DNA from 4 places in the Marinobacter sp. V34 genome. Region 1 is predicted to be linked to each of the others. Evidence: predicted binding sites of a transcription regulator. Region 1 holds the regulator's gene; each other region holds the start of a gene.
What was found. Region 1 encodes FliA, which starts transcription of late flagellar genes. Its sites were predicted from a motif close to CTAAAGTTTNNNNNNNNNNNGCCGNTAA; they were not measured.
Positions count from the first base shown of each region.

Region 2: AC0B60_RS16100 (methyl-accepting chemotaxis protein) is a predicted target of FliA. The motif match lies at 5,056-5,083, and genes of this name have one in related genera.
Region 3: AC0B60_RS17835 (methyl-accepting chemotaxis protein) is a predicted target of FliA. The motif match lies at 3,631-3,658, and genes of this name have one in related genera.
Region 4: flgM (flagellar biosynthesis anti-sigma factor FlgM) is a predicted target of FliA. The motif match lies at 4,520-4,547, and genes of this name have one in related genera.

Region 1 is NZ_JBUPZY010000003.1:208,087-215,946, forward strand. It holds gene AC0B60_RS06440 (chemotaxis protein CheA) at 1-1,699, opposite strand, end outside; gene AC0B60_RS06445 (protein phosphatase CheZ) at 1,717-2,505, opposite strand; gene cheY (chemotaxis response regulator CheY) at 2,526-2,909, opposite strand; gene AC0B60_RS06455 (RNA polymerase sigma factor FliA) at 3,086-3,817, opposite strand; gene AC0B60_RS06460 (MinD/ParA family protein) at 3,848-4,660, opposite strand; gene flhF (flagellar biosynthesis protein FlhF) at 4,707-6,002, opposite strand; gene flhA (flagellar biosynthesis protein FlhA) at 6,063-7,860, opposite strand, start outside.
Region 2 is NZ_JBUPZY010000010.1:60,246-68,105, forward strand. It holds gene nadC (carboxylating nicotinate-nucleotide diphosphorylase) at 1-794, opposite strand, end outside; gene AC0B60_RS16085 (DUF1631 domain-containing protein) at 1,019-3,391, shown strand; gene ampD (1,6-anhydro-N-acetylmuramyl-L-alanine amidase AmpD) at 3,445-4,125, shown strand; gene AC0B60_RS16095 (histidine kinase) at 4,125-5,012, shown strand; gene AC0B60_RS16100 (methyl-accepting chemotaxis protein) at 5,138-7,168, shown strand; gene AC0B60_RS16105 (ketopantoate reductase family protein) at 7,188-7,860, opposite strand, start outside.
Region 3 is NZ_JBUPZY010000012.1:89,532-97,391, reverse strand. It holds gene AC0B60_RS17860 (Frag1/DRAM/Sfk1 family protein) at 1-49, shown strand, start outside; gene AC0B60_RS17855 (sulfite exporter TauE/SafE family protein) at 59-790, opposite strand; gene AC0B60_RS17850 (YchJ family protein) at 900-1,388, shown strand; partial or broken gene rarD (EamA family transporter RarD) at 1,385-2,181, shown strand; gene AC0B60_RS17840 (CHAD domain-containing protein) at 2,189-3,550, opposite strand; gene AC0B60_RS17835 (methyl-accepting chemotaxis protein) at 3,819-5,495, shown strand; gene AC0B60_RS17830 (TRAP transporter substrate-binding protein) at 5,598-6,668, shown strand; gene potA (spermidine/putrescine ABC transporter ATP-binding protein PotA) at 6,665-7,795, shown strand; gene potB (spermidine/putrescine ABC transporter permease PotB) at 7,788-7,860, shown strand, end outside.
Region 4 is NZ_JBUPZY010000007.1:157,565-165,424, reverse strand. It holds gene AC0B60_RS13195 (CBS domain-containing protein) at 1-38, opposite strand, end outside; gene mnmC (bifunctional tRNA (5-methylaminomethyl-2-thiouridine)(34)-methyltransferase MnmC2/FAD-dependent 5-carboxymethylaminomethyl-2-thiouridine(34) oxidoreductase MnmC1) at 99-2,009, opposite strand; gene AC0B60_RS13185 (peptidylprolyl isomerase) at 2,036-2,653, opposite strand; gene AC0B60_RS13180 (pilus assembly protein PilB) at 2,876-3,613, shown strand; gene AC0B60_RS13175 (flagella synthesis protein FlgN) at 3,657-4,127, opposite strand; gene flgM (flagellar biosynthesis anti-sigma factor FlgM) at 4,135-4,461, opposite strand; gene flgA (flagellar basal body P-ring formation chaperone FlgA) at 4,641-5,345, opposite strand; gene AC0B60_RS13160 (chemotaxis protein CheV) at 5,545-6,477, shown strand; gene AC0B60_RS13155 (CheR family methyltransferase) at 6,519-7,346, shown strand; gene AC0B60_RS13150 (MFS transporter) at 7,356-7,860, shown strand, end outside.

The DNA of each region.
Region 1 (7,860 bases):
ACTCCACGCTCAGCTGCCCGTTAAGCTGGCTGATCTTGGTTTTCACCACGTCCATGCCGACACCGCGACCGGACACGTCGGATATCTGGTCCTTGGTGGAGAACCCGGCGGCGAAAATCAGGTTGTAGCACTCGGTGTTGGTCAGCCGATCGGCGGCGTCCTGTTCATAGATGCCCTTTTCAACTGCTTTTCGGCGCAGCACATCCGGATCCATGCCGGCACCGTCGTCTTCGATGGACAACAGGATGTGATCCCCTTCCTGCTCGGCAGACAGAGTGACACGGCCCTGACGAGGCTTGCCCGCCTTTTCACGAACATCGGGTGCTTCTATACCGTGATCAACCGAGTTGCGAACAAGGTGGACCAGAGGATCGGACAGCGCCTCCACCAGGTTTTTGTCCAGGTCGGTCTCTTCGCCGTGCATCTCAAGGTTGATTTCTTTTTTCAGGCTGCGGGCCAGATCGCGAACCACCCGCGGGAAGCGGCCAAACACTTTCTTGATGGGCTGCATCCGCGTTGCCATCACTGCGGCCTGGAGGTCGGTGGTGACCACGTCCAGATTGGAGACAGCCTTGTGCATATGCTCGTCTTCACTCTGGGCACCCAGACGCTGTAACCGGTTACGCACCAGCACCAGCTCACCCACCATGTTCATGATGTCGTCCAGGCGTTTGGTGTCCACCCGTACCGAGGTTTCGGCAACCGGCGCATTGGCGTCCCGTGCCGGCATCGCAGGTGTTACGCCTGCCTTGCCATTCTCCGCAGGGGCTTTTTCGGGTTTACCAGCCGATTGGGCGGGCTTGTCAGTCTTGGCACTGGCAGGTTTGGCGGCAGGCTGCTTCGCAGCAGGCGCAGGGGCCGATTCGGCAGTTTCTGCCGTGGGGCTACCGCCCTTACCATGCAGGTCATCCAGCAACTTTTCGAACTCGTCGTCCGAAATCAGGTCGCCGCCACCCTTGCTGTCACCGGCCTCATCGCTGGCAACGTTGCCAGCCGATGTATCCTGACTGTCAGGGACTTCCTTGCTGGATTCAGGTGGGCCTGAAAACTGACCCTTTCCGTGCAACTGGTCGAGCAGGGCCTCGAATTCATCATCGGAGATGTCGTCTCCGCTCCCGCCCTCATCACCGGAAGGCTCATTGCTGTCGCCGCTGGAAACCGGAGCGCCGGTCTTTTCCTCTTCCAGGGCATCCAGCAACCGCTCGAATTCATCGTCGGTAATATCACCGCCATCGTCACCGGAACTGGCTTCATCGCTCTCGTATTGTTCTTCGCGAGCGACCGCTGCGTTTGCTGGCGCCGACTCCCCTGCCGGCTGCGCCAGTGCGTCCAGAGCTGCGATCAGTTCCTCGGGAGCTGGAGTCGGTTCTTCGTGATGGCGAACCTGTTCAAACATGGCATTGACGTGATCCAAGGCTTCCAGCACCACGTCCATCAACTCGGAATCCACTTTGCGCTTGTGGTTGCGCAGGATATCGAAGACGTTTTCCGCGGAATGGCAGCAGTTCACCAAGGCATCGAGCTGCAGAAACCCGGCACCGCCCTTTACGGTGTGAAAGCCCCGGAAGATGGCGTTGAGCAGATCACTGTCGTCCGGGTTTTGTTCCAGGTCGACCAGTTGCTCCGACAGCTTTTCGAGTATCTCGCCTGCTTCAACAAGGAAGTCCTGCAGGATCTCTTCATCGGCATCAAGCGCCATGCGTTACCCTCTTTTACTCAGAAACCGAGACTGGACAGAAGATCATCAACATCGTCCTGCCCCGATACTACGTCTTCGCGTTCTTCGGCCTTGATCTGTGGACCGACACCCTGTTCCGCCGATATCTTTTCCCGTTCTTCCAGTTCATGCACGGTGCCGGTCATCTGGTCCACATGGCTCGCCATCACTACCAGGCTCAACAGATGTTCTTCCACCTCTTTAACCAGAGTGGTGACCTTTTGGATCACCTGTCCTGTGAGGTCCTGAAAATCCTGGGCCAGGAGAATTTCCGACAGGTTGTCGTACATCGCCCCGGCATCGGTATTCAGGGTTACGAAAAATGTGTCGATACGGGCATAGAGCTCACGGAATTCCGCCGGGGCCATCTCACGGCGGCGAAGTTTCTGCCACTGGTCTCTCAGCTCGGCGGCCTCATCACGGAGGGCGCTGGCCTTGGGCATAGCCTCCTCAACCAGATCCATGGTCCGATTGGCTGCTTTGCCGGTCATCTGAACCACGTATTCCAGACGATCCGAGGCATCGGTCATCTTCGACAGAGCTTCTGACTGTTCGTCGTTCCGGGGATCGACCTGGAAATTTCGGATTGCCTCATGGAGGCTGCGGGTCAATCGGCCGACTTCCCGATACAGGCTCTGGTCCCTGACCTCGCTCAGCTCATTGATCAGGCTCATCGCACGGCCATAGTCGCCGGCATTGACCTGCTCAAGCAGTTCGGCCGCCTGGCTGCGGAGTTTCTCCGTAACCTCCGGGTCGAGCCCCTGTTGGTCTTTTTTGCTATTGCTCATGGGAGCCGTCCGACCTCTGATTACTGGATGCGTTCGAAGATTTTCTCAATCTTCTCCTTGAGTACGGCAGCCGTGAAGGGCTTGACCACATAGCCGTTCACGCCGGCTTGCGCAGCGGCGACGATCTGGTCGCGCTTCGCTTCGGCGGTCACCATGAGCACAGGCAGGGTTTTCAGGCTGTCATCGGCACGGACCTCCTTGAGCAGATCGAGCCCGGACATCCCTGGCATATTCCAATCGGTTACCAGAAAATCGTATTTGCCGCTCCTGAGCATCGGCAGTGCCGTATTGCCATCGTCTGCTTCGTCAGTATTGGTAAAACCGAGATCGCGAAGCAGGTTCTTAATGATCCGTCGCATTGTGGAGAAGTCATCCACAATCAGGATTTTCATATTCTTGTCCAATGGGACCTCCAGTTAAAAACGCCCGGAATTCGTTTTTGGCTTCCGGCTCACAGTCTAGCAGGCCGGTAGTTTAACCGCTTATTGTGTGACCTTTGGGCCGGTTGTAAAGCACCGGTTACCAAAAGGCTACAGTAAAGAATGCCTGGCAACGCCGTTCAACGTGACTGGCGGCCTGTTCAGCTCTGCCAACCAGTAAGACGCCCCCGCAGACGGAGCGCGGCCTGGCTGTGAATCTGGCTGACCCGACTTTCACTAACACCCAACACAGCGCCTATTTCCTTCAGGTTCAGCTCTTCCTGGTAATAAAGGCTGAGCACCAGCTTTTCTCGCTCGGGCAGGTCACCAATCGCAGTGGCCAGGCTCTTCCGGAAATTGTCAGACGCCAGACCATCCAATGGGTTATCACTGTCCTCTGTTTCTTCTATCGGCAGCTCGCCGGATTCATTGAGCTCATCCAGACTAAAAAGTCGGCCACTGTTGGCATCGCTCAGAGAGGAATAGTATTCGTCGAGGTCCAACCCAAGCTCCTCGGCCACTTCCGAGTCTTGAGCTTCCCGGCCCAGGCGGTCCTCGACAGCCTTGATGGCTTTGGCAATGCGGCGGGAGTTCCTGTGGACGGATCGGGGGACCCAATCACCCTTGCGAATTTCATCCACCATGGCTCCGCGGATCCGGATACCGGCGTAGGTCTCAAAGGTAGCCCCCTTGTCGGAACTGTATCGCTGTGCAGCTTCCAACAAGCCAATCATGCCTGCCTGCATAAGATCATCCAGCTGGACAGATGCCGGCAGCCGCGCCATGAGGTGAAGCGCTATTTTTTTGACCAGCGGGGCCTGCTCCTCAACGAGTTGGGAAGGTCCTCGTGTACCCGTCCGGTTGTAGATTCCAAGTTCTTTCGCCAATGTCATGTATCCGGCTATTCAGTGACAGGATCAAAATCAGACTTCGACGAGCCGCTCCACAAAGAATTCCAGATGTCCCCGGGGCGACGATGGCAGCGGCCAGCTATCCACTTTCTCCGCAAGGCTCTTGATCGCCAACGACGCTTTTGCTCGCGGATAGGCATCCAACACGGCACGCTGGCGCTGTACCGCCTTTTTTACGGCCTCGTCATACGGCACCATACCCACATATTGTAGTGCCACATCAAGAAAGCGCTCGGTAACCCGGGTCAGTTTTTCAAACAAATGGCGACCTTCCTGCTCATTCCTGACCTGATTAGCCAGTATACGGAAGCGGTTGGTACCGTAATCCCGGTTCATAAGCTTTATAAGAGCGTAGGCGTCGGTAATAGAGGTAGGTTCATCACAGACGACCAGCAATAGTTCCTGTGAGGCTCGGAGGAAGCTGACCACCGACTCGGAAATACCCGCAGCGGTATCAACAATCAGCACATCGATCTGGTCGCCGAGCTCACTGAAAGCATTGATCAGGCCAGCATGCTCCAGGGTGGAAAGCTGGGTCATACGCTGAGTTCCCGAGGAGGCAGGGACGATTTTGATACCACCGGGGCCATTGACCAGCACGTCCCGCAGGTCACATTCACCGGCAATCACGTCCTGGATATTGCGATTGGAGGTAATACCCAGAAGCACGTCAATGTTGGCAAGGCCCAGGTCGGCGTCTAGCAGCACCACCCGACGTCCCATTTGCGCGAGTGCGATGCCAAGGTTCACTGAAACGTTACTCTTGCCAACGCCCCCTTTCCCGCCGGAAACGGCAATCACCTGTACCGGATGTGGTTTGCTCATACTGACTCTGATCTCTTGCCGCGTTTAACCGCAGGCTGTGTTGTTTTTAAACAGCGACTGCCTGTTGCTGCTGGAGTTTCTTCAGCCTCTCCACGGCCAACCGCACCAGCGGAATGGACTCAGCGTGGTGCAGGTCTTCCGGGATTTTCTGCCCGTCGGTGTAATACGCCACCGGCAATCCCGTTTCCATGACGAATCCCAGCGATTCACCCAGGGTCAGTGCTTCATCGATTTTGGTCATCACACAACCCGTAAGATTTGCCATCTTATAGCAATGCCAGACGGATTTCATGATGCGCGGCTGACTGGTGGCCGAAACCACCAGATGGGTTCGAATCCGGTGGTGACTGCGAGCCAGCTCCATGAGCTGCTCTTCGTAGCCCTTGTCGGTACTGGTCAGGCCTGCGGTGTCAATCAACACCAGGTGGCGGTCCGACAGCTCGTCCAGTATGTCATCCAGGGAATGTGTTTCGTCCACGACCCGCACCGGAACGTTCAGTATGCGCCCGAACACGAATAGTTGCTCATGAGCCGCGACCCGATAGCGATCGGTGGTGACCAGTGCCAGGGAGTCGGGGCCGTGGCGCAGCACGTAATGCGCGGCCAGCTTGCCGATGGTCGTCGTCTTGCCGGACCCGGTTGGTCCCACCAGGGCATAGACACCGCCCTCTTCCGCCCACTCCGTGCGCGCGGTCTTGACTCCGGCGGCCAACATTTTCAGAGACTGCTTCCAGCCATCCTCGAGCCGCCCTGCACGGTGACGCCGGGACAGAGAATTGGCAAGCTCCAGTCCGAGACCGAATTCCTGCAACTTTTCAGACAGCCTCTTCTGTACTGCGTTCACCGCTGTTTGTTCAGGTTCACCGCCGTTCCGGGCACTGACCAGATCGCGAAGGGAACTGATTTCCGCGCGCATTTGCGCCAGCTCACCGGAATAGGCGGCGCTGGCAGCTGTTGGCTCTTCAACCATTATGTCGCCATCGGCAAGCGATTCTTTCGACAGGCCTGCGTGGCCGAATTCCCCACCCGAGACCGCGTTGCCATAGGTCGCGCGCTTTTCCCGCACTTCCCGAATACGATCCCGGGAGCGGCCGAGCTCGTCCTCCAGGCGGCGATGCTGTTCCGCCTGCAACTCGGCGAGCCGTGAGCCATTGGTGGCTTCCCGTGCCGCATCACCGAGGCGCTGACGCGCCATGTTTTCGTCATAATCGAGCGCTGTCACAATTTCGACACCACCATCCACACGACGATTGGAAAGGATTACGGCATCGGGCCCCATCTGATCCCGCACCTGACGCAGTGCCTCTGCCATGCTTTGGGCAAAAAACCGCTTTACTTTCATAATGATGACTCCTCCCCGGTCAGCACTTTCCAGCGCCTTCCGCCTTTCCAGCCGCGGCCTTTACTGACCGACGGATGCGACAATAGTGATCTGTTTGTTATCCGGAATTTCCTGGTACGACAGCACGTGCAGGCGCTCTACTCCGTAGCTGGCAAACTTCGCCAGCACCGGGCGCAAGGGCCCGGAAACCAGTAGAATCGCCGGCTTGCCCAGCATCTCCTGGCGCTGGACGCTGTCCTGGAGCGACCGTTGGAGCTTCTCAACCATATTCGGCTCCAATACCAGCCCGATGTCTTCCTGACCGCCGGATTGTTGACTCTGTTGCATAGACTTTAGCAATAACTGTTCCAAGTCCGGGTCCAGAGTAATCACCGGAATCTCTGCGTCGTTGCCACAGATACTCTGAACAATCATCCGGCGCAGCGACTGGCGGGCAACCGTGGTCAGCAGTTTCGGGTCCTGGCTCTTCGGATGGACGTTGACAATGGCCTCCGCGATAGACCGCATGTCGCGGATCGGTACTTCCTCTTTCAACAGGTTCTGCAACACCTTCAACAACAGGCTGATGGAAACGGTGGTAGGCACCAATTCTTCCGCCAGCTTTGGCGACACTTTCTCGAGCTGGTCCAGCCATTTCTGGACTTCCTCATGGCCAAGCAGTTCGTGGGCGTGTTTCTGGAGGATCTGATTAAGGTGTGTCGCCACGACAGTACTGGCGTCCACGACGGTATACCCAAGGGTCTGTGCCTGATCTTTCTTGTCCGGCTCGATCCAGCTGGCATCCAGGCCGAAGGCCGGGTCTTTGCCCTCTATTCCCTCGATCTTGCCGAATACCTGACCGGGGTCAATCGCCAGTTCACGGTCCGGGTGAATTTCTGCCTCGGCAATGGTGACGCCCATCAGGGTGATTCGGTAAACGTTGGGCATAAGGTCGAGGTTGTCGCGGATATGGACCGAGGGCATAAGGAAGCCCAGATCCTGTGAGAGCTTTTTACGAACCCCCTTGATGCGACTGAGAAGCTGACCGCCCTGGGATTTATCCACCAGCGGAATCAGGCGGTAGCCCACCTCCAGGCCCACAATATCCACGGTGGCCACATCGTCCCAACCGAGCTCCCGGGTCTCCCCCGGCGGCGGCAGCTGGGCACTGTGTTCACCGCCCTCACCACCGGGCGGCAGGTCGCGCCCCGGGCCTGCCGGGCGGGCACCGCCGCCCCGGACCGGGAACACACCATCCTCCTCGACGGTCTGGCGTTCCTGTTGCCATATGTACCAGGCAATACCACCTGCAATCGCACCCAGACCAAGGAATGCCACGTGCGGCATGCCAGGAATCAGGCCAAGAATGATGAGGATAACGGCCGCGATACCCAGCGCCTTGGGGGCATTGAACATTTGTTGCAGTATCTGCCCGCCCATGTCCTGGCTGGACGTTACCCGGGTAACCATGATCGCTGCAGACGTCGACAGCAGCAGTGACGGAATCTGTGCCACCAGGCCGTCACCAATGGTCAGTAGTGCATAGTTCTGTGTAGCGGTACCAAAATCGAGACCGTGCTGAAGCATACCGATGGCAATGCCACCGATCAGGTTAATGGCCAGGATCAACAGGCCGGCGATGGCGTCGCCCTTGACGAATTTACTGGCGCCGTCCATGGAGCCGTAGAAATCGGCCTCCTGGGCGATTTCAGCCCGGCGATGCTTGGCTTCTTCCTGGTTGATAAGACCGGCATTGAGGTCGGCATCGATGGCCATCTGCTTACCCGGCATGGCATCCAGGGTGAAACGCGCGCTGACTTCCGACACTCGGCCGGCACCTTTGGTCACCACCAGGAAGTTGATGATCATGAGGATGGCG
Region 2 (7,860 bases), on a different contig from region 1:
AGTGCTCCGATAGAGATATAGTCAACACCGGTCTCGGCAATCGGTACCAGCGTCTTGCTGTTGATGCCGCCGGACGCTTCCAGCTTTGCGGTGCCGGCCGTGCGGATAACCGCCTGACGCATGTCCTCCAGTGAAAACTCATCCAGCATAATGATATCCGCGCCTGCGGCCAGGGCCTGGTCCAGTTCGTTCAGGTTTTCGGTTTCCACTTCCACCGGTCGGCCAGGGGCAACGCGGCGGGCCTCCCTGACTGCATTGGCAATGGAGCCACAGGCGGCGATGTGATTTTCCTTGATCAGGAAGGCGTCCCACAGGCCAATGCGATGGTTATGGCAGCCACCACAGGTGACCGCGTATTTCTGCGCAAGCCTTAGGCCTGGCAGCGTCTTTCGGGTATCCAGTAGCTGAACATCGGTATGGGCTACCCGGCGGGCATAGCTGGCACACGTGGTGGCAATGCCGGACAGCAACTGCAGCCAGTTCAGGGCTGAGCGCTCGGCGGTGAGCAGGCTCCGGGCGGGGCCCTCCATGACGAACAACGACTGATTGGGGTTCGCTTCGTCTCCGTCCTGCACGTGCCAGCTCAGGCTGACTCCCGGATCTACCTGCCTGAACACCTCTTCTACCCATGCCCGCCCAGCAATGGTTGCGGCATCACGGGTAATGACATGGCCGCGACTGATACGCTCCTGTGGAATCAGCATGGCAGTGATGTCGCCATCTCCAATGTCTTCACGCAGGCTTTGTGCAACGGTTTCGATGCGGGACTGACGAAGCAGTTCGGCTGGGATCATGGCAGAGTTTCCGGTCGTTCAGTGGCGGTTTGGAGGCACATTTTATGCGCGGATGTGATTCTATAGGCCACAGCCAGATTCGCCAAACGTGGATGGGTGGGGGTGCTAAACTGTGACGACCATCACTTAAACACAAAAGGTGACAAATTCTGACACAAGGTGACGTGTGTAAGGCCTAAGATGTGCAATAACACATTTCTCCAGATACCACCCGGAGCAGCCGAATGGCGCAGGATAACAAGGTTGTAAGTCTCAAAAGCCAGAAGCTTCCTGACAGGTTTTCCCTGCCGGGCTCTCTGGTACGCCTGCGTGACGTATCGGGTCAATCACTGAAGTCTGTGCTGTCTGGTTTTTTCGACAAGGCAGATGACGCGCTTTTTGAGCTGGCGGACAAGGCTGGAAGCAACCAGGATCAGACCGCGTACTTTGACGCCATGCGTGAGTTGAGGCTGCGTCGCAAGAATATGACAGTGTCGGTGCTGCAGTATGTCAGCCGCGCTTTCAATGACATTGGCTCGTTCAAGCCGGGCGGTGGCAGTGGCACCCTGGATGAAGTGGACCAGGACTCGCTGGAGTTGCTGGACCATTCCGATCTGGAGCAACAGGTCGCCATCGACAACCTGATAAACAAACTGCGTAACCAGCATGCGGACGTTATACGTCTACTGAATGTGCGGGTAGCTCACCTGCTGCCCTCGGTGCGTCTGGAGGACAGCCAGATGCCCTTGAGCCCGGAGGTAATCTGCGGGGGGGTTGCGGAAGCCTGTTCTGACCTGGATATCGATATCCGTGCCAAGCTGGTGGTGCTTAAACTGTTCGACCGCTTGCTGGTGGGTGTCCTGGGCGATTTTTACAAGGACGCCAACAAAACACTGATCGCCGAAGGGGTGCTGCCCGACATGCGTCGCCCGCCGGTTGGTGGCCAGGGTGCGTCTGGCAAGTCTGCCCCTGCTGGGGGACGGACCACCGGCGCGCTGTCAGCAAGCTCGGAATCGGATGCGTCTGGGCCTCTCACTGCGCCGTCTGACGATGTGCGGGCAACATTTTCCGAACTGAGTGCTCTGTTGCACCAGGGGCAGAGCTCGACGGAGCACGGCACGGAGAGCGGTGGTGTGCCGAGCGCCGGCGCGCTCGATACCCGCACACTGATGACCAGGCTTCACGAAATCCAGTCTCAGTCTGTCCATTGGGGGCAGGGTGAGGTTGTGCCCCTGTCAGAGCAACTACAGCAGGTGTTCCGGTCGGAAACCGGGAGAAAACATGACGTCGGCCAGGTGGACAGCGACGTCATCAACCTGGTGTCCATGTTGTTTGATTTTATCCTGGAGGACCGTCAGCTCCACCCGGTGATGAAGGCTGTGATCGGGCGCCTTCAGATTCCCGTACTCAAGGTGGCTCTGAGCGACAATAATTTCTTTAATCGGGGTGGGCATCCTGTACGGAAGCTGTTGAATGAGCTGGCCATGTCCGCTATCGGTTGGACCGAGAAGAAGGCCGGCCAGCGTGATCCGCTAAGGGACAAGATCGAGTCGGTGGTCGATCGCGTGCTGAATGAATTCACCGACAACGTCGATATTTTCAGTGAGCTGCTCAGCGATTTCGGTCATTTCATGGATCTGGACCGGCGTCGCAGGGAGCTTGTGGAGCAGCGCCTGCGTGATGCAGAGGAAGGCAGGGCAAAGCAGGAGAGGGCATCCAAGGCGTCTGAGAACCTGCTGAATGAACAGATTACCGGTCGGGATTTGTCTCCACCGGTTGTCACGCTGTTGAATGAGGCGTGGGCCAAGTATTTGCAGTGGATTGTGCTGCGTGAGGGTGAAGACAGTGAACGCTGGGCTGAAGCATGTGATCTTACCCGGAAACTCATATGGAGTGTTGATCCCAGGCCCGTTGAGGACAGCACCCGCAGCGAGCTGTTGAGGTCGATTCCAGGAATCGTCGACGGTCTGAGAAGTGCCCTGCAGGAAATCTCGTGGGACCCGTTTGCGACCGACGCCGCCATAAGAGACCTTGAGCTGGCCCACGTGGACGTGTTCCAGCGCCTTGTCACCACGACACGACCTGTCGTGGCGCCCGAACCTGAACCTCAGACTGCGCCCGAAAAGGTAGCGGCAGAACCGCCTGTGATCTCCAGGGGTGTGCCGGATGCAGCGCCCAAAGCTCCGGAAAAAGTGGAGCCACCTACTGAGGGCGTAGTGTCAGGCGCCTCCGAGCCCTTGGATACCGCCGTGTCTGCATCAGCGAGCCCCGCGGCAAGCCCTGAAGAGCCGGCGACAGAGGCCCCGGCCCCGGTGGAGACCTCCGGGGCAAGTGTCGAGCCTCAGTGGCTGGAGCGGGCTGACGGCCTTCGTGTTGGTTCCTGGATCGAGCTGACCCGTGATGGCAGCAAAACCCGCTGCAAGCTGGCGGCGTTTATCAAGGCGACGGGCAAGTACATCTTCGTAAATCGCAGTGGTGCCAAAGTGGCCGAATATCAGCGTGAAAACCTGGCACTGGCACTCGCAGCGGATGAGATCTCCATGTTGGACGACGGTCTGATATTCGATCGAGCGCTGGAATCCATCATCGACAACCTTCGCAGTAGCCGCAAGGACTGATCGTATAGCAAGACCGGGGACTTTGTGCTTCAATCAGGAGCATCAAAGCAACAATGACGAACGTATCGACTATACGGTCCGTTCGACACCGGCCTGTTGGAACGACATTGTCTGAAACCATTCCTTCCCGTAACACCATTGACCTTTCGCCACCGGCTGTCGCCGGATTACGGACGACCGGTCGGGTAGCCGGCGCCCGTTGGTGCCCGTCTCCAAATTTTGGCAAACGCCCCGAAGGGGCGGCAATATCCCTGCTGGTTGTTCATAACATCAGCCTTCCTCCTGGGCAGTTCGGAGGCGATGCCATCGAACGGTTTTTTTGCAACCAACTGTCCCCCTCAGAACACCCCTATTTCGAGACCATCGCCGATATGAAGGTTTCGTCACACCTGCTGATACGACGGGATGGCGCATGCCTTCAATTTGTCAGCTTGTTGGACCGCGCCTGGCATGCGGGGCGGTCCTGCTTTCAGGGCCAAGAGGAGTGCAATGATTACTCAATCGGTATTGAGCTGGAGGGCGCAGACGACATCCCCTACACCGCGGCTCAGTATGAGGTACTTACTGATTTGTCAGTACTGATCATGAAGTCGTGGCCGACCATCACGCCAGAGCGGATCACGGGGCACAGCGATATCGCACCCGGTCGCAAAACCGATCCTGGCCCGGCTTTTGACTGGCCCCGATACCGGCAACTGCTTGGTCCCGGGCATGGCAACGGAGCGGATAACTGATGGTATTGGTGGTTTTCCTACTCGCCTACCTGGTCAGGCGCAAGCTGGATGCGGCGAACGCCTGGTCGTCTGAGCCGTTGTGGCGTTCCGCCTTTAACCGGGAGGATGCCGGAAGATCTGGTAGCGAGGCGAGCCGGTGGAAAGGGCTGGTTATTATTCTTGTGCCTTCGCTGATGTTGGCGGTTGGGGAGTACTATCTGCACACCATTGGCTGGCGCATGACTGCGTATCCACTGGAATTTTTGCTGATGGTGTTGTTGATGGGTGCGCCGGGTTGGCGTGCGCGCCTGGAGGTATACAGTCAATCCTGGGCCAGGGGCGACATGCAGTCCGCGTGGCATCACGTTAGGGATAGTTTGCCGGCCGAGGAGCGTGGCTCGGCAACGTCGCCTGATGAAATGCATCTGGTATTGTCACGTACGCTGATGGTCAACGTCTTTGAGCGCTTTTTTCTGGTCGCTTTCTGGTATGCCGTTGGCGGTATTGCGGCAGCCTTCTTTGCGAGGGGGATTATCGCATTGAGGGATCACTGGCCACATGCGGCGGCGAGGCCGGGGTTTTTCGTGCTGGCGGAGATACTCAACTGGCTTCCCTCACGACTACTGTCCTTCACGTTCGGAGTTGCGGGTGACCTCGCTGGTTGGATGAAAGAAGGAAAACGGATGCTGTTTGATTCCAGCCTCAGAACCAGCCAGCTATTGATGGGAGCTGCGAGCGCGGCGTTGACGGGTTATGCGCTCGACCCGGAACGGTTCTCCAGAATCCATCCAGATGAATGGGCCAGTTTTGGTGGCCGCAGCCTGGAGGCAATGCGGGATTTGTTGAACCGAAGCATGCTGGTCTGGATCTGCATCCTTGCGCTGCTGGTTATTGCTGGTGTGCTCTGATCGCAACATTTTGACAAAAATTACATATTTACGCCAAAAAACACTCAAGTTTGTAGTACTTTAGTCGTCAATATAAACAAATAGAATAAAGTTCCATCCTTTCGATGCTTTCTGTGGGGGTACACGTGAACCAGCTTATCAAGCCTGCAGTAGCGCTGATGAATCGGCTGCCGATGTTCTACAAGTTCAGCCTGATCAGTGTGTTGTTCCTGCTTCCCATTATTGCCCTTTCCTGGTTGGTCATCAGTGAGCTGAACCGGTCGGTTGATACCATGACCCGGGGCGTTGAGGGGTTGGAGCAGCTCGAAAAGGTGGATGCTCTGCTGGCAGAGTCCATGGCGTACCGGGACTTTCGCGCCCCTGGCAAGATCAAGGATGACAATGAACTGCTTTCGAAATCTGCAGAGTCGTCAGAAACGATTGATAGAATTCTCGAGGAACTTGTTAGCGCAGAGGCTCATTTTGATGCTTCCGGTAACTGGTCTCAGCAGGTAACGATGCTGCTGGAAGAGTGGCAAACGCTCAAATCGACTGACAGTTATCAGGGTAATATCGATCCCCAGTTCAAGTATTATCAGGAGTTCGTCCAGAAAGTGCGGGCGCTTTTGTCCGCGACCATTGAAATTTCTGGCCTGGGGCAGGACGCATCCCGGGAAAACCTACTGCTCCTGGGACTATTACGTGAATCGCTGCCTGATGCCCGTAGCATTATTGGTCGTGCAAGAACCTTCGGAATATTTGCGCTCCTTGATGGGCAGGTGGGCTACAACCTCAGTGACGGGCTCAATGAGATCTATGATGAGCTGACCAACCGCGCCTCGTTGCTTGGGCCTGCATTAACCGTATCGATGGACGCATCGCAGACCCTGGAAGACACGACAGGTAATGCTGTGGAGGGCATTCTCGAGAGTCTGGTGATTGTGCGTGACGAGTTGGATATCAATATCATTACGCCCATGCGCCTGGAGTTACCCTGGCAGGATTTCAACCGTACCATCGAAAACCAGCTTGCCCATTACGATGCGCTCAAGGCCGGAATTTTCGACGTCGTTGGCGCGAACCTTAACTCACGCCTGGTAGGTGAACTGCAGCAACGGCAGTTGATTATTGCCGCACTGGTGATTGTTCTGTTGGTGGTGGTTTACCTCTATGTCGGCTTCTTCATGTCGGTACGCACGGCTATTAACCGTTTCAGCACGGCCGCAAGATCCGTGGCTGAAGGCGATATGACGACTCACATTCAATTGGATAATCGTGATGAGCTGGGTGAGCTGACCACCGAGTTTAATAACATGACGGACCGGATTGCCGAATTGATCCGCTCGGTGACCAGTACGACTTCAGACGTGGACCGGCAGGCCACTCGTGTCAACGATACGGCAGCTGCGAACAGCGAGGCCGTTGCGCGGCAGATGGAGGAGTCCGGCCAGATCAACGAAGCCATGAACCAGATGGTGGAAGCGGTCAACGAGGTCACCGAGAGTGCCCATCGAGTGTCCGACAGCGCTGGCGCGGCTGAAGAGGATACCGAGAGAGGTCGCGGAGTGGTTGCGGATACCGTTGCCACCATCAACCGTCTTGCCACCGAAATCTCCGGTGCGGTTGAGGTCATCAACCGGGTCAACGCCGATAGCGATAACATCAGTCAGGTTCTGGTCGAAATCAAGGCCATTGCGGAGCAGACCAACCTACTGGCATTGAATGCGGCCATCGAGGCAGCGCGTGCAGGTGAGCAGGGTCGTGGCTTTGCGGTGGTGGCAGACGAAGTGCGCTCGCTCTCACAACGTACCCATAAATCGACAGAAGAAATCGAGGGTATGATCAGTCGCTTGCAAAGTGGTGTTAAGGAAGCCGTTGCTGCCATGACCAATAGCCATGAGGTGACTGAAACAACGGTCAAGAAGTCGGCGGAAGTGACGGAAGCGCTGGATCGGATTGCTCAGGGTATTTCGACCATTGTTGATATGAGCCATCAGATTGCACAGGCGGCGGAGGAACAGTCTGCCGTGGCGAAGAACGTCAATACCAACGTTGAACAGATCAGTGTCTTGGGTGAGAAAACGGCAGATAACGCTGAGGAAACCCTGGCGTCGTCACGGGAAATGTCACAACTGACAGCGTCACTGCAACGTCTTGTGGAAGCGTTCAGAGTCTGAAGGATGTGCCTCCTGACATCTACGGCGACAGCTGTTTGATCCGGTCCGTCAGCATCTGGTTTATCGGAACGTCAATGCCCAGCGCATGCCCGCGCCTGACGATATACCCATTGATAAAGTCAATCTCGGTGGTGCGGCGTTGCTGCCTGTCGCTGCGCATGGACGAGGTATTCCGCGCTGTTCTGCGGGCAACGGTTTCAATGCGTTCGCGGACCGTGATTGAGGACAGAGCTTCCCCGATGTCATCCTTCATCACCTTTGCGATTTCATCGCATAGCTCATCGATGTGTTCCAGATAGAACCGGTCCGTGAGGATGTCACCGTTCGGGCAGTCGAGGATTGCCGTAAAGGCATTGATGCCCGCGTTGATGATCAGTTTGTCCCACAGCCTCCTCTGAATGTCTTGCTCCGCGTGAACGGTTAACCCACTGCTGCCAAGCGCCGTTACTACCTGTTTCAGATGCGTCTCCGCACTCCTGGTTAGTGGACCAACCCAGGTTTCGCCTTTGCCGGCGTGAACTGTACAGCCTGGTGCTGGTCGGTTCGCCCCTTCGGTGGTGCTGGCGGCAAGGATCGGTCGTTGTGGCCAACGTTCGGCGACAGCTTGCTGGCAGCCCATGCCGTTCTGGAACAGGACAATGGGGGTGTCCGGAGAAACGTAATGGAGGTTGGATTCAACGGCACCAAGTGCA
Region 3 (7,860 bases), on a different contig from region 1:
GGTATTGTGGAAACAGAGTCATTTTCGGGCGAGACTGTGGGCGGAGTGATCCGGTGACTCAAAGCGACATCAGTCCGCGAACCAGTGCCGCCACACCGGCAATGGCGGCGATGCCGAGAATGACCGGCCGCAGCCCGTCAAAAGGCATGCGATTGACCAGCTTGCCAGAAAGCCAGAAGCCGATGAGAACCCCCGGGAAGGTGACCGCAAACAACTGTAGTTCCCGCTGCCCCAGGTAGCCGGAGACCACCAGGGCGGCAATACTGAAAAAGCTCGCCACCAGGAAAAAGGCCGACATATTGGCCCGCACCAGCGGACCCTTTTCGTTTTGGTAGATCAGTGCAATGGGTGGGCCGCCGACGGCGGTAATGGTTCCCATGTAAGTCGAGGCGGCACCGGCCAGGATGCTATTGCGAGCGTTCAGGGCGGGGCGCAAGCCGCCGGCGCTCAGTAATACGCCAATCAGGATCAGAACGCCGAATGCCAGCTCGAATCCTGTGGGTGAAATCAGCATCAGAGTAATTCCAGCCAGGATCATGCCGCCAACGCCACCGCCAATGGCAAAACGCACTTCGCGGACCTGCAAGGCGCCCCGGTTCCGCAGTAGCATGAGAATTGTCAGAATCACGGCGTTCAAAACCAGCGGCGCCGGTATCAGCATGGGGCTGATCAGGAACAGCAATGGTGCCGCCAGCGTACCGATACCATAACCTGCCACCCCTTGCAGACAGGCACCGGCCAACAGAGCCAGGTTGGCAAGGAGTATTTGCAACAGGGAGAGGTCAGTCACAATAGGCTACTCGATCAGGTAAATTGATGCTTGTTGATAGCACAGCCACAGGGCAACTAAAACTGTTAAAATGAACCATTTACGTGTCCTGGGTCCGCCGGGTCCGTGAATGGCAACAACTGGCGATGAGGACGACCCGATGGCTGCAGAGATTACCCTGTACGATTGCCCCTGTGGCAGCGGCCAATCGTACAGCGCTTGCTGTAAGCCATGCCATGAGGGCAAACCGGCATCCTCACCGGAAGCCCTTATGCGATCTCGCTACAGCGCGTTTGTGCTGAACCTGACAGATTATCTGAAAGCCACATGGCACATCAGCACCCGGCCCCAAAATCTTGAGCTGACCGATGCGCCAAGGTGGGTATCGCTGCAGGTACTGTCGTCCGATGAAGGCGCACACCAGGGCGCGGTGCACTTTCGCGCCCTTTACCGGGCAAGCGACGGCTGGGGGTATCTGGAAGAAAACTCCCATTTCATTCGCGACGATGAGTGCTGGTATTACGTGTCGGGTGAAACCCGCGAGGGCACCCTCAAGCCCGGCCGGAACGAATCCTGCCCCTGCGGAAGTGGCAAAAAATACAAGGCCTGTTGTCTGTGAAACCTACCTCGCCCGATGCAGCTAAGGGAGTGGGCTTCGGCCTTGCCGCCTATACCTTGTGGGGCTGCTTCCCGATTTATTTCGCCCTTTTCGAGGGTGTGCCGTCCTACGAAGTGCTGGTTCACCGGATTGTCTGGTCCTGTGTGTTCCTGGCCATTGTAGTGAGCTTCCTGGGGCGTTGGAAACCCGTCATGTGCTCCAGGCGAGCCTGGGGTATTTCCTTACACCCCTGGTGAATGTAGGCCTGGGAATGCTCGTGCTGCTGGAGAGCATTTCCCGACTACAAATCGTGGCGGTTGCATTGGCGACCATCGCCATTCTTTATCAGCTTTTTCTGTTGGGTGTGGTGCCCTGGATTACCCTGGTGCTTGCGTTCAGTTTCGGCACCTACGGCCTGCTTCGAAAGCAGGTGGAGCTGGATGGCCTTTCCGGCCTGTTTGTGGAGACGCTGCTTCTGTTACCCGTGGGACTGCTGGCTCTCGGGTTGCTGGGTTCCGTTGGAGAATCTCACTTCACTGACAACATCACCATTGCGCTGCTTCTGATGTCCAGCGGTATCGTCACGGCCATCCCCCTGTTGTTTTTTGCGGGTGCAGCCCGCCGGCTACGCTTGGCGACGGTGGGCTTTCTGAAGTACATCAACCCCACGCTGCAGTTCTTCATCGCGCTGTTTGTGTTTGATGAACCAATGAGCGGTGAGAAGCTGGTTAGTTTCGTGATGATCTGGGTGGCGCTGGGGCTTTATTCCTGGTCGGCCTGGGTGGGGCGAGGGATGAACCAAACCCCCAAGTAGTGAAGTGTCAGCCAATGTTACCAAGGAACAGTAGGTTATCCCGTACGCGACTTTTCTCCTCGAAAAGACTTGAGATCAGCGTGTTCAGGCCCGCCACCGGCGACAGCATGTCAGGCTCCGTGGCAATGCTGTTGCGAAAGTCCAGGAGCATATCAATCTGCACGTGCAGGTCCTGGAAGTCACCGAACCGTTGTTGACGATGCTTTAATTGCCTGAGCATGTCGCGAAACGCCGGTTTGTCCAATTCGGCCAGGTAGCGTATGCGTTTCAGCCGTTTGCGCAGGGTGTGGAAGTGATCGTCCGGGGACTGTTCGTTCAGTTGCCGCGCCAGATTGTTGTGCTTGTGGGTGTGCTTTTTCAGGGCTTTCCGGATGTCTTCGGTGGCCAGTTCCCGGATTGCCTTCGGAAGGTGGCCGGATGTGAGAAGCTGATACCACTCATCCATGTCTTTGCGGTATTGCCTGCCGTTCAGTTGTTTGGTCAGTTTCTGGTGTTCAACCTCCGCCAGGTTGGCGAAATGGCTGCGGGCGCCGGAGCTCACCAGGGCTACATGAGTATCTCCCTCCAACGGCCATTGCGCCAGGTTGCTCAGTAATACGTGGAGGTCCCTGAGCCGGCTGGTGGCTTGGCCATGTCGCTTCAATGCCTTGACGGCCTTGCGTAAATCGCCGTCACCACTGATTTCGATAGCCGCTTCGGCGATGGCCCGGCTGCGGCGGATGGCAATGCGATACTGGTGCAGAAATTCGTCGTCGTACCCCTGCAATACGCCCGGTTCCAGATCCCTGATGCGTTGATACTGATGTAACAGCGACTCAGGGATATGTCCTGCAAGGGGCGAGTGCTCATCGATGCGGATTTTCTTCCGTTTGCGATGAAACTGCTCGTAGCTGACGTCTTTTGGCGTCAGGAACCTTTCAAGCCGGCCCTTGTTTCTGCCGATTTCGCGCCAGTGCTCTATTGGCAGCGCAATGTGCATGTAACTGCAAGTGGGGAAAACATCTGGAGCGTGCTTTAACAGAAAGCCCGCCAGTTCCTCCAGCGCTGGGTTGTGGCCAACAAGGGTAATGCTGTCTTCGTCCCGGTCGCGCAACCAGTCGAGCACGACCTCATGGTTAAACGTATAGAGAACAGGTGCCGGATGGACGGCGTGGTGATGGTTGCTCGGGATCAGGCCTTCCAGGGTCTGTCGGGCGCGGGCTGCATTGCTGTAGTACACCGTTCCATCGAACGCCCCGTCTGCACGGATTGCCTTGCCCATGGGGTCCAGCTGTTCCAGGCCCCGGTTGTTGAGGGGGCGCTGGTGATCAAAAAGGCCGTCATCGGCCCTGCTGGATTTGGCGTGGCGAATCAGATAGAGATTTTTCATCCATGCCCCTGACGCTGGCTTTCATTGGGCCAGGCTTGATGAATCGGACGTTTGGAACTAGACCTTTAGTCTAACGCTGGTTCAAGTCCATCAGCTACCGGCCGTTAACACGGTAAACAATAAAAGCAAATGCATGAATGAGTTGTGTCAGTGTCGCAGCTTTATACCCCGAGTCCGAACACATCGATATTACAAACTGGAACACACCCTGGGTGCCCGGTTGTGGATAATTGACCTGAATATTTGATCCCATACGGAGAAGTCCTTAATGACATTGCTGAGCCGGTTACGCATACGGTCCCGTCTTCTGCTGGGCGTTCTGGTCCCGGTGGTAATTACGGCGACAACCCTTGCCTGGATTACGGTCGCCCAAATCAAGAGCAGTGGTGAGGCCGAGCTTGAACGCCTGGAAGCGAGTTTGCTGGAGGCAAGAAAGGAAGGTGTAAAGAACCTTGTGGACACGGCGCGCTCTCTGGTTTTGAATGCCAAGAACAATCCGGATTTTTCGGAGAGCGAAGCGAAGGAAGAGGCACGGAAGCGTCTACGTTCAATCAGGTTCGAGGGCGGAAACTATGTTTTCGCGTACGCTCGCGACCTGGAAAATTTGGCCTACGCTCCCGACCCTTCCCGCGAGGGCCCCACAACGAACCCAGACGTACAGAAACTGGTTCGGTCGCTGTTTGATGCAGCCGAAGAGGGGGGCTTTTTCGGTTACGACTGGCCCAATCCGGAGTCTGGCGAGGTGGAACCAAAGGTGTCTTATTCCACCATTATCCCGGGTTGGGATTGGATGATTGGCACTGGCGTTTATGTCACCGACATTGAACGGGTTGTTTCTGCTGCACGCGCGGATATTGAAGCCGAGATTGCTGAAACCCTTGGTTTTATCGTTTTGGTTACCTTGGTCGTCGTGATAATCGCACTTCTTATCGGCGTGTTTGTGGGCCGTACGGTGACAAAACCGTTGAACACCGTGATTGCCATGATGCAGGACATCTCCGAGGGTGAGGGCGACCTCCGACACCGCTTGCCGGAGGAAGGAAGCGACGAACTCGCGGAGCTTGGGCGCCGTTTCAATGCCTTCGTGGTGAAAATCCAGGACACCATCCGAGATGTCGGCGCTACCACTGACCAGGTGGCCTCCGCAGCGGAAGAACTCAGCCGCGTCGCCAATGAAACCCGTGCCTCGGTGCAGGAGCAGGGTTCTGAAACGGATCAGATTGCGTCCGCTATCAACGAAATGGCGGCTACCATCCAGCAGATCTCCGGCAATGCCAACTCGGTGGAAAGCGCGGCCTCCGACGCCGACAGGCTTGCACGGGATGGCGGCGAGACCATTGCCAACGCACAAGCGTCCGTCAATCAGTTGTCGGAAGAGATTGAATCCAGCTCTGGCCGTATCAGTAATCTGGCTGAGAAAACCGACGAGATTACCCAAGTGTTGGATGTTATCCACGCCGTCACTGACCAGACCAATCTGCTGGCCCTCAACGCGGCCATTGAAGCCGCCCGGGCCGGTGAGCATGGCCGTGGTTTCTCGGTGGTTGCCGATGAAGTCCGCCAACTGGCCAAGCGCAGTGCGGAATCCGCTGACCAGATTCGCGGTATGATTGACGGCTTCGTGACCGAGTCCCGTGCGGCTGTGGAGCGAATGGATGCGTCTCGCAAGCGTTCCAGTGAAACCGTTGAACGCATCAACCACGCCACCGATGCCCTGCGCACCATTGAGAAATCTGTGGGCCATATTCATGATCAGGTGACCCAGATTGCCACAGCGGCGGAGCAGCAAAGCCAGGTGGCCGAGGAAATTAACCAGAACGTGGTGCGCATTGTGGACGCGGCGCAGCGTAGCGATACAGGCGTAAATCAGACCAACGAAGCGAGCCACGAGCTGGCGCGGCTGGGCGAAAGTCTGCGTGAGCTGGTAGGCCAGTTCAAGGTATAGAACCGTTGCTTCTGGTCGGCCGACGATTGGCGTTAGCCGGCCAGCAAGCTATGATGTGGGCGATCTGATCCGACCACTACAAAAACGGAAGCTGACCTCGCTATGACTATTCATAAACACTTCATGACTGTCCTGGCCCTCTCGCTGGCACTGGTAAGTACCTCGCTGGTGGCCCAGGAAACCTACACCATCCGCCTGGCGGAAACCTGGGGGCCCAACTCTCCGATTCTGGGCGAAACACCCCGAAATATGGCCGCCATGGCTGAGAAAATGTCCGGTGGCCGTCTGCAGTTCCGGATTGATTCCTCCAACAAGCACAAGGCGCCGTTTGGTATCTTCGATATGGTGAAGGCGGGCCAGTACGACATGGGGCATACAGCGTCCTATTACTACAAAGGCTCAATTCCCAACGCCATGTACTTCACCACCGTGCCCTTCGGGATGATCGCGCCGGAGCAATACGCCTGGTTTTACCACGGCGAAGGCATGGAGTTGATGGAAAAGGTATATCGGCCCCATGGGCTGCTGTCGTTCCCCGGCGGTAACACCGGCAACCAGATGGGTGGTTGGTTCCGCGAGGAAATCGAGAGCGTTGAGGACCTTCAAGGCCTGAAAATGCGTACGCCCGGATTTGCCGGCGAGGTAATGTCCGAGGTGGGTGTGGCGGTGACCAATATTCCCCCTGGTGAGCTATACAGCGCATTGGAAAGGGGCACGATTGACGCGCTGGAGTGGGTAGGCCCGGCACTGGATTTCCAGATGGGGTTCCACCAGATCGCAAAATACTACTACTCGGGTTGGCAGGAGCCGGGTGCGGAAGTGCAGTTCCTGATCAACCAGAAAACCTGGGATGAGCTGCCCGAAGAGTTGCAGGAAATCCTGCGGGTTTCCATGCGTACAGCAGCCTACGACATGTATATCCAGAGCACCCACGAAAGTGGTGTAGCCTGGGACCGCATGAAAGAAGACTATCCGAATGTGACCCACAAGACTTTCCCGCCGGAAGTGATTGAGGCGCTGCGCGAGGCTACCGAAAAATTGCTGGCGGAAGAGTCTGAGAAGGACGAGTTGGCCCGGGAAATTATCACCTCACAGCAGGAATACCTGAAACAGGTCCGGCAGTGGACGAACATTTCCGACAAGGCCTACCTCAACAGCGTCTCGGGTGAATGAAAGAGGCGCTACTCTCCCTGAAGAGTGTCTCCAAGGCGTTCGACGGCAGGACTGTGCTGAACTCGCTGGATCTGGATATCTTGGACGGCGAGTTCATCACCTTTCTGGGGCCGTCGGGGTGCGGAAAAACCACCCTGCTGCGCCTGATGGCGGGTTTCGAACAGCCAGACATCGGGGTAGTTAGCCTGTCTGGCCATGACATAACCCATGCTGCCCCCGAGCACCGTCCGCTGAATACCGTGTTCCAGAACTACGCGTTGTTTCCCCATATGTCGGTGTACGACAACGTCGCCTATGGCCTGAAGATGGAAAAACGGCCCAGGGACGAAATTCGTCAGCGCGTGGACGATGTTCTTGCGATGGTGCAGTTGCAGGACTTTGCTCGCCGTAAGCCGCATCAGCTTTCGGGTGGCCAACAGCAGCGGGTGGCCATTGCCCGAGCTGTAGTCAAGCGTCCGCAACTCTTGTTACTGGATGAACCCCTGTCTGCGCTTGACTACAAGTTGCGTCGGACCATGCAGGTGGAGTTGAAGCGACTGCAGCGAGAGCTGGGCATAACATTTGTATTCGTCACTCATGATCAGGAAGAAGCCCTGTCGATGTCGGACCGGGTGGTGGTCCTGAAGGACGGCGCTATTCAACAACTGGGTACGCCTCGGGAAATCTATGAGCGGCCCGCCAATCTCTTTACAGCGCGCTTCGTTGGGGAGACCAATCTTTTCCCGGGATATCTGACCTCGGTTGAAAATGGTGGCATTACACTGAATATCCTGGGCCTGAACCGTACCCTTCAGAAGCCGGGGTTTACGCTGCGCGAGGGTGAGCAGGTAAATGTGCTACTGCGCCCGGAAGATATTCGTGTGCTGGCTCCTGAAGACGAAAAGGGCCTGGCCGGAAGAATCGTAGAACGTAACTATAAAGGCAGCACGCTGGACTCGGTGATTCACCTCGAGGACGGTACTGAAGTGCTGGCCAGTGAGTTTTTTGATGAAGATGACCCTACCTTTGACTACAAGTTGGGTGAGCCGGTCCGGGTCAGTTGGGTCGACGGCTGGGAATGGTTATTACCGGTTGAACTGGAGCCCGTGAATAACGAAATAGAAGAAGAGCTGAGTACGAATGCATAGGGTGTTACAGCAGCCCTTCAAAACCGCGGTACTGATTCTGGTCTGGGGCTGGTTGTTGCTTCTTG
Region 4 (7,860 bases), on a different contig from region 1:
CCAATGGGTCTGCCGGGTTCACTGACATGAATAGACATAATGATCTGCTCCGGTTACAACAAGGCCTTTTCCGGTTATCGGCAGAATATTTGATTTCTTCAGGCGCTAATAGTTTCCTGTTCTGTTATTTCCACGCGGTGGCATCGGCCCGTCGCGACCCGTTTTGCGAGGGAGCCGGGGAGGCAGGCAGGCTGCCCGGAGAGTCGGTCAGCGAGGTATTCCGCGAGCAGCGGAGCGTAACTCAACCCCTTGCTGCCCAGCCCGGTAAACAGGTTGATTCCTTCCAGTGGTTGGCCGTAGGCGTCCATTAGCGGGCCAGCGACCGGCTGATAATCATGGGTAGTGCATCGAAACGCGACCTTGCCATCAAGTGTTGCCGGATCAACGTCGCCTGCGTCTACCGCACCCGGAACCATTGCATCAAGCATTGAAAGGTTCTCCCGGTGGCTTTCGATGGAAAGGGTCGGTGATGGGTTATGAAGATCGAAAGTCGCACCAGCCAGTGTCATGGCGCCGTGGGCGGGATTGAGATACCCAGATCCGCACACCACCACATCAGGGCATTTTACCGCCTTCGCAGGCAAGTGGGTTACTTGCCCACGAATCGCGCGGAAACGGAAGCCACCCTTTAGCGGAATAAGATCCGGTGTCTTATGGCCGGCACATATAACGACTCGGTCGACCACAACATCCTGCTCGCCGTTACCTGCGATATGCCATTTGCCATTGCAGGGGGTGAGTCGGTGAACATCAAAGCCAAAACACTGAAAGATTCGCTCGTGCTCCATCAATGCCAGGCAAAGGCCGCCGGGCTCAAGCCATCCGCTGCGAGGGAACCAGAGGCCGCCCCGGCTCAGGGGAATGCCTGCAAGCTTAGAAGCCTGTTCCGCACTGATCTGCTGTAATACAGCGCTGGGGTAGTCGTTGCGGGCTATGAAACGGTTCTGGCGGTCTTGCTCGCTATCACTGTGGGCCAGTTGAACAAGTCCGGAGGGGTGCCAGTGCTCTCCGCCGAACTGTTCATAATAGCGTTGACTGAACAGCAACGATGAGAGACCGAGCTTTGCCTGATCATTGAACTCAATGCCCAGTTTGACATACAGCGCACCCTGGATATTGCCAGAGGCTGCTGTTCCAGCCTTACGAGCCTGGTCAATCACGGTAACATGCAGTCCTCGCTCCGCCAGATTCCGGGCGAGCAGGCTGCCCGCAATCCCGGCGCCAATTATGGCAATGGATTCAATGTCGTTTGCGGCCGGGGGTGTTGCGGGGCTGGTTGCGTCACCCAGTGTGCCGGTCAGCATGTCCCATTTTTGGCCAAATCCCGGCGCTTTCCGCATGGTGAAGCCAGCGGCAATCAGTCGTCGCTGAACCTCGTCAACTGATGCGGAGGTGGCGAGGGTGGTGCCGAGCTTGCTGTGGCCCGGTATGGCGTCGATGACTTCACTGGTCCACATGTCCGGATTACGGGCAGGTGCGAAACCATCCAGGAACCAGGCATCCGCCTGAAAATCCAGCTCACGCAGTGCATCGGCTACGTCGCCGAAAAACAATGTCAGCCTGACGCGACCATCGGCAAGCACCAGGCGATGGGTGCCCGCGATGGGGGCCGGATATTGTTCCAACAGTTGGTCAGCGTAGACCTTGAGCTCCGGCCACATCGCGAATGCTCGGGCAAGGTCGACAGGAGTCAGTGGATGGCGTTCAACAGAGACGAAATGCAGGCAACCATTGCCCGCTGTGGCTGACTCCTCCCAAGCATGCCAGGCTGCCAGGAAATTCAGGCCTGTGCCAAACCCTGTTTCTGCGATGACAAAGGAAGAGGCTGCGGGTAATAAGGAAAAACGTTCGTGAAGCCGGTTCTGGTCGATAAAAACATATCGCGTTTCTCCCAGGCCATTTTCGCTGCAGAAGTAAACGTCATCAAAGCGGCGACAGCGGGGCGCGCCGTTACTCCAGTCAATGTCGGCGGTTTCAACGGATGGGAGCCTGGGGTCAGTCACGGTCAGTGTATCCGGTTAGTAGGCTTAACGTGCTACTTCGCAGCGGTATCGGTTTGCCGGACCGAAACGCTACGGATAATGACGGGTTCCTGTGGCACGTCTGCCATGTTTCGGGACCGAACCGTTTTCTTGCTCGCAATGGCGTCCACGACACCCATTCCCCCTGTCACTTTGCCAAATACCGCGTAGCCCGGGCCACGGACACCTGCGTTCAGGAAGCCGTTATCGGTCAGGTTGATGAAAAACTGGGACGTGGCAGAGTCCGGTGAACTTGTGCGGGCCATGGCGATCGTACCGCGAAGGTTCTTGGCGGTTGGCTTGGCTTCGTTCCGGATGGGGCTACGGGTCTGCTTTTGCTTCAGATCCTTGTCAAAACCGCCACCCTGGATCATAAAACCCGGAATGACCCTATGGAACAGTGTTCCCTCGTAGAATCCATTTTTTGCGTAGGTGATGAAATTCTCAACGGTTTCGGGAGCAATGTCTGGGCGCAGGGTCACTTCAATGGCGCCTTCACTGGTTTCGATAATGACCTGGGGCAGCGCGTTTTGCTGCCCCTCAGCGGCCAGGCAGTTGGCAACACCCAGCATGAAGGTTACAGATAGAGCGATTTGCATCACATATCGAAACGGTTTTACGGAATTTGTCATTCTATAATGGCTCACGTAGTTAGTTCAGGGAATATTAGCTGCGATACTGTTCCCATGAATCGAGTCTGTTGCAGGATGTTAGCAGATAAAACTTGTCAAGTCGGGCATATTCCCTGCGGAGTTCATGACTATCAACTAACCTTTTATCGCATCAGTGTCATTGGTGCACTCTGACCGGGCCAGGTTGTACGGCAACTACTGTGAAGCTATTGGAGGCATACCTTGAAAATCCGTCAGGGCTTCGAAGAAAAATCCCGTCTCGGTCGGTTGTTGATAAACCGGGGATACCTTTCCGAAATTCAGCTGGAAGAGGGCTTGCGCCTACAGCATGAGACCGGTCAACGGCTCGGCGAGGTGTTTATACAGTCCGGCTGGATTACCGAGCGCGAGCTACATCGCGTGCTCAGGCACCAATCCCGTTACCGCAACGCAGCTGCATTGGTCACCATGGCGGTATTGCCATTTCAGCCACTGGTCAGTTTTGCTGCTGGCAGCACCACGAATGATTCACGAGATGTTACCGACGCCGGCCAATTGTACGAGCGTGCCGGTTTGTCTCCACTTAATGACGACGAGCTGGCCGGTGTGGCTGGGCAGGGTGATCAATCGTTGTTGGATCGTATTGCCAATGTGTCTGCCATGGCCGGTAATCATGACGGTACAGGAGAGGTTGACCCGGATGCCATTGAAGGCCTGAAACTAACGGCGAACATTTTCGTGCCGGTGCTGAGCTTTCTGGATTCCGATCTGACGATATCCGGGGTGCATTATCGGGATGACGTTCCCCGTTACGCGGTCCGTGACGATGGCGGGCTCACCTTGGCCTTCCCGGAAAGGATCGAACAGATCCGCATGGACAATATACGGGTCAGCGGCAGCCAGGGGCCATCGATGGGGAACATTGCTCTCGACAATATCCGCTTCCATCCGGATTCACAGATGACGATCTACACTCGATAATGAGGTGTTTTGGGCTCCGATGTTTACGGAGCCCAACGGCCAGTCAGGCGCTCGCCAGGATGGTACGGTGTGATACGGCTTTTTGCTCGCCCTGAGCGCCGTAGAGGGTCTGGTGGCCAGCAACACCGCGAAATATATCAGTCAGACGTGAAAGGCGTTTCTGCAGATGGCTGACAACCCGCCCATTATTGCTATTCAGCTGGTGACAGACCTTAAGGCGTTCATCGGCGTCCCGCCACAAGTCGTACACATCTGACAGGCCTGCACTGAGAATAAAGCGCGAGGGTGCTCCGTTTTCAGGTCGAAAACCCATTGATACCAGCAGGCGGATTTTCAGTTTGGCCCGATCACGAACCTGACCCAGCAGAGTGTTTTTCTCGCCAGTCAGGGTTTCGAGTTTACGGATATCAGACGTGGAAAGGCAGGCTTTTTCCTGCTTCAGGATGTCCGCCAGGGATTCAAGTTGGCGGATATCCTGGGATAAAAGGTCTTTCAATTCATCAATTGCGGCCATGATTTACTCACCCGAAAATGCTTTCATCCATCTCAAGCATTTTCTGGGCCAGTTTCTCTGCGTCAATCTTGTAAGAGCCGCTTTCCAGGGCAGAGCGGATCTGCTCGATACGATCATCGTCCATTTCCGGATAATTACCGAGCTTCTGTTCGAGCTGTTTCAGGTTTTTCGCCTGGCTGCTCAAATTGACATTTTCACCGCGGGCACTTTGCGCCTGGGTCTTTGCCTGCTCAGCCGTAGAGGGCTGAGTGCTCTGGGCACCGGAAGATTTGTCGGCCGTGGTTTTCTGGGTGTTGACCTGGCCTGGGCCTATTCCATTAAAGTCAACTGACATAACGTTACCTGCTTAGCTGATCAGCCGCGTTGGGCGGCTCCACGAATTTCATACCTGTCTAACGGCATGGTTTGACGTTTCTTTAGCGATTTTTGCAAGAGTTAAATGACACTCTTGTCATCTTTCCCAAAAGCCGGCAATAAATTGCCGTTTCCGGTGAATCAATGCCGGGAACGGGGCTACATGGGAATCTCAACATGGCCGGGTGCAGTCACACGGGCACGCACAGTACGGGAAGACGAGAGGTTCTCAACCAGAACCTGTTCTCCGATGCCGCCACTGGCCAGGGCCTTACCCCTTGAGTTTACCGAAAAATTGCCGCTGCGGGCGCTGATGATAACATGGTCTCCCCGTTCGATCGCTGCGGGCGCCAACACCAAATCCGGGGTAAATACGGTTCCGGCGTTCACTCCACGGCGCATTTCCATGCCCACAAGTTGCTCGACGTTGGTTATTGCACCCCGTCGAATCGAATTCACTACCACGTGATCTGATTGTATTGCCGTTTTTGTCAGCCGTTCGCCGCGGCCGAGCGGGCGGGCGGCGACCATGGCTTCACCGGTTATAGTGACCGATACCGGAAGGAACATGCGCCAGGGGCGGTCACCCTCGCAGGATACCAGCAGCGAGGGCTGCGTGGTCTTCCAGGGGTCGCCGCTGAACGACACACTGAGTGGTTTCTCACAGGTAGCGAGCGAGAGGCGGGCGTCGAGTTGGCCGGTATCGTAGGAAACCGTAAAGCCTTCTTCTGCCTGAGCGCCTGAAAATGCCGCCAGAAACTGTTCCGCGCCACCGTGAATCTGTTCCGCCGTGGTCATGGAAGCCATTGCAGGGCAGGCCGATACGGCGATTAGCAGTATGATAGTCAAATTGGTAATGCGCATACGCGGCAGTTTGTCCTATGCTGTCATTAATCAGGCAAGGCCCCGAGTTCGGGAATGTCCTAATGATTTCCGGATCCGGCCGTTAAACCTATTGAGTGAGTCAATAAACCGGCACATAGCTGGTATCAAGCGACTTTATAGATCAACGCAGCAAGATGCGTGCCGGCAGCAAGATGTTTTGAGCGGGAGATAAAAAACGATGGCAGGGGTATTAGACAGTGTAAATCAGCGCACCCAGCTGGTGGGGCAGAATCGCCTGGAACTGCTGTTATTTCGCCTTCGCGGCCGGCAGATGTACGGTATTAACGTCTTTAAGGTCAAGGAAGTGCTGCAGTGCCCCAGGCTGTCATCGTTGCCGAATAGTCGCCCTATGGTGCGGGGTGTAGCCCATATTCGTGGCGAGACTATCCCTATCATTGACCTTGGCATGTCAATCCGGCTTCCCGGTATTCCCAAGGAAGAAATGGCCACCAGCTTCGTGATCATTACCGAATACAACCGCAAAACCCAGGGTTTCCTGGTGGCCGGTGTTGACCGCATCGTGAATATGAACTGGGAAGACATCCTGCCGCCACCCAAGGGTGCGGGCAAAGACGTTTACTTGACGGCGGTAACCCACTTTGAAGACAAGCTGATAGAGATTATCGATGTTGAAAAGATACTCTCCGAAGTCTCTCCCTTTGAGGAGGATGTCACCGAAGACGTTCGCAACCGTAGTTCAGAGCGGGTGCCCGGCCATCTGCCGGTACTCGTCGTGGATGATTCCGCCGTGGCCCGACGTCAGATAGAACGATGCCTCACGGCCATCGGTATGGAGGTGGTGACAAAAAATGACGGCAAGCAGGCCTTGGATTACCTGAAAGAGATTACGGCGGATGGTTCTCGCGCCGTCGACCACCTGTGTTTGATCATATCCGATGTCGAAATGCCCGAAATGGACGGGTACACTCTGGTCACCAAGTGTAAAAATGAGCCTGCAATCAAGGACGTATTTATCATGCTGCACACGTCCCTGAGTGGTGTGTTCAACAAGGCTATGGTGCAGAAGGTAGGCGCTGACGATTTCATGGCTAAATTCAGCCCCGATGAGCTGGCCGAACGGGTCATGGAAATTGTCGATCGCGAGCAGTGACGCTCTTCCGTTACATCCGAGTCACTCGATAATGAGATCCAATGAAAGCTGAAATAACGCCACAGGAATACGAGGCCTTTAAATCATTCCTGCAGGATGCGTGTGGCATTTTGCTCGGGGAGAACAAGCAGTACCTGGTAAAAAGCCGTTTGCGGCGCATCATGGAAGAGAACAAGCTGAGTACCCTGGGTGACCTGCTTGATCGCGTGAAACGAACTGGTCGTAGCAGTTTGAAGGAAGTCGTGATCGACGCGATGACGACGAATGAAACCCTCTGGTTTCGGGACAATCACCCGTTCCGCATCCTGCAGGAAAAGCTGCTGCCGGAATTCGGCGATAGAAAATCAACACAGTCGCTTCGTATCTGGTCTGCCGCCTGTTCGACAGGGCAGGAGCCCTATTCGGTAGCGATGATTACTGAAGAATTTCGTCGCCAACGGCCGGGTAGGCTGCGGGACGTGAAGATCACCGCCACCGACATATCCAAAAGCGTTCTTGAGGTTGCCCGGCGCGGCGAGTATGAAATGATTGCCATTGGTCGGGGCCTGTCACCCGAGCGGCAAAAGCAGTTTTTCACCCCCGCAATGAACGGTAGCTGGCAGATCCGACCCCAGATCAAGAGCATGGTGGAGTTTCGGGAACTGAACCTGCTTGAACGCTACATGCTCGGAAAGTTCGATATTGTTATGTGCCGAAACGTACTGATCTACTTCTCGGCAGAGCTTAAAAAGGACATCCTGACCCGTATCCATGCCACTCTCAATCCCGGTGGGTATCTGATACTGGGAGCATCGGAATCGCTGAACGGGTTACCTCACCTCTATGAAATGGTGCAGTGCCACCCAGGGATCATTTACCGCAAGAAATAGGCCCCCCCAATGCCGATCAATGTATGGATACTGGTCGCCGCCCAGGCGCTTGCCATGTGTACAGCGCCTTTCATCGTTTTTATCGGAAGCATTCACGGACGTCTTCTGGCGCCATCACCCGAGTGGGCAACCTTGCCCGTGGGCCTTGTGGTTGTTGGGACGGTCCTGTCCATCAAGCCGGCGACGTGGATGATGGCGCGCCTGGGGCGCAAGCCGGTGATGTTGCTTGGTGCGCTGGCGGGTACGTTGTCAGGGTTACTCGGTGCGGTGGCAGCCTGGAGTGCAAGTTTCCCGTTTTTATGCGCTGCGGCGGTTGTGGGCGGAACCGGGTTGGCGGTGGTTCACCAATACCGCTTTGCCGCCATGGAGTCGGTGGCACCCGAGATGGCGGGTTCCGCCGCGGCCAGGGTCCTTCTCGGCGGTCTAGTAGCGGCTTGGCTGGGGCCGGAAATTGCGTTATTAGGTGGCGGAGGTCAGGCTGAACACCCCTTCATGGGCGGCTGGCTTGCCCTGA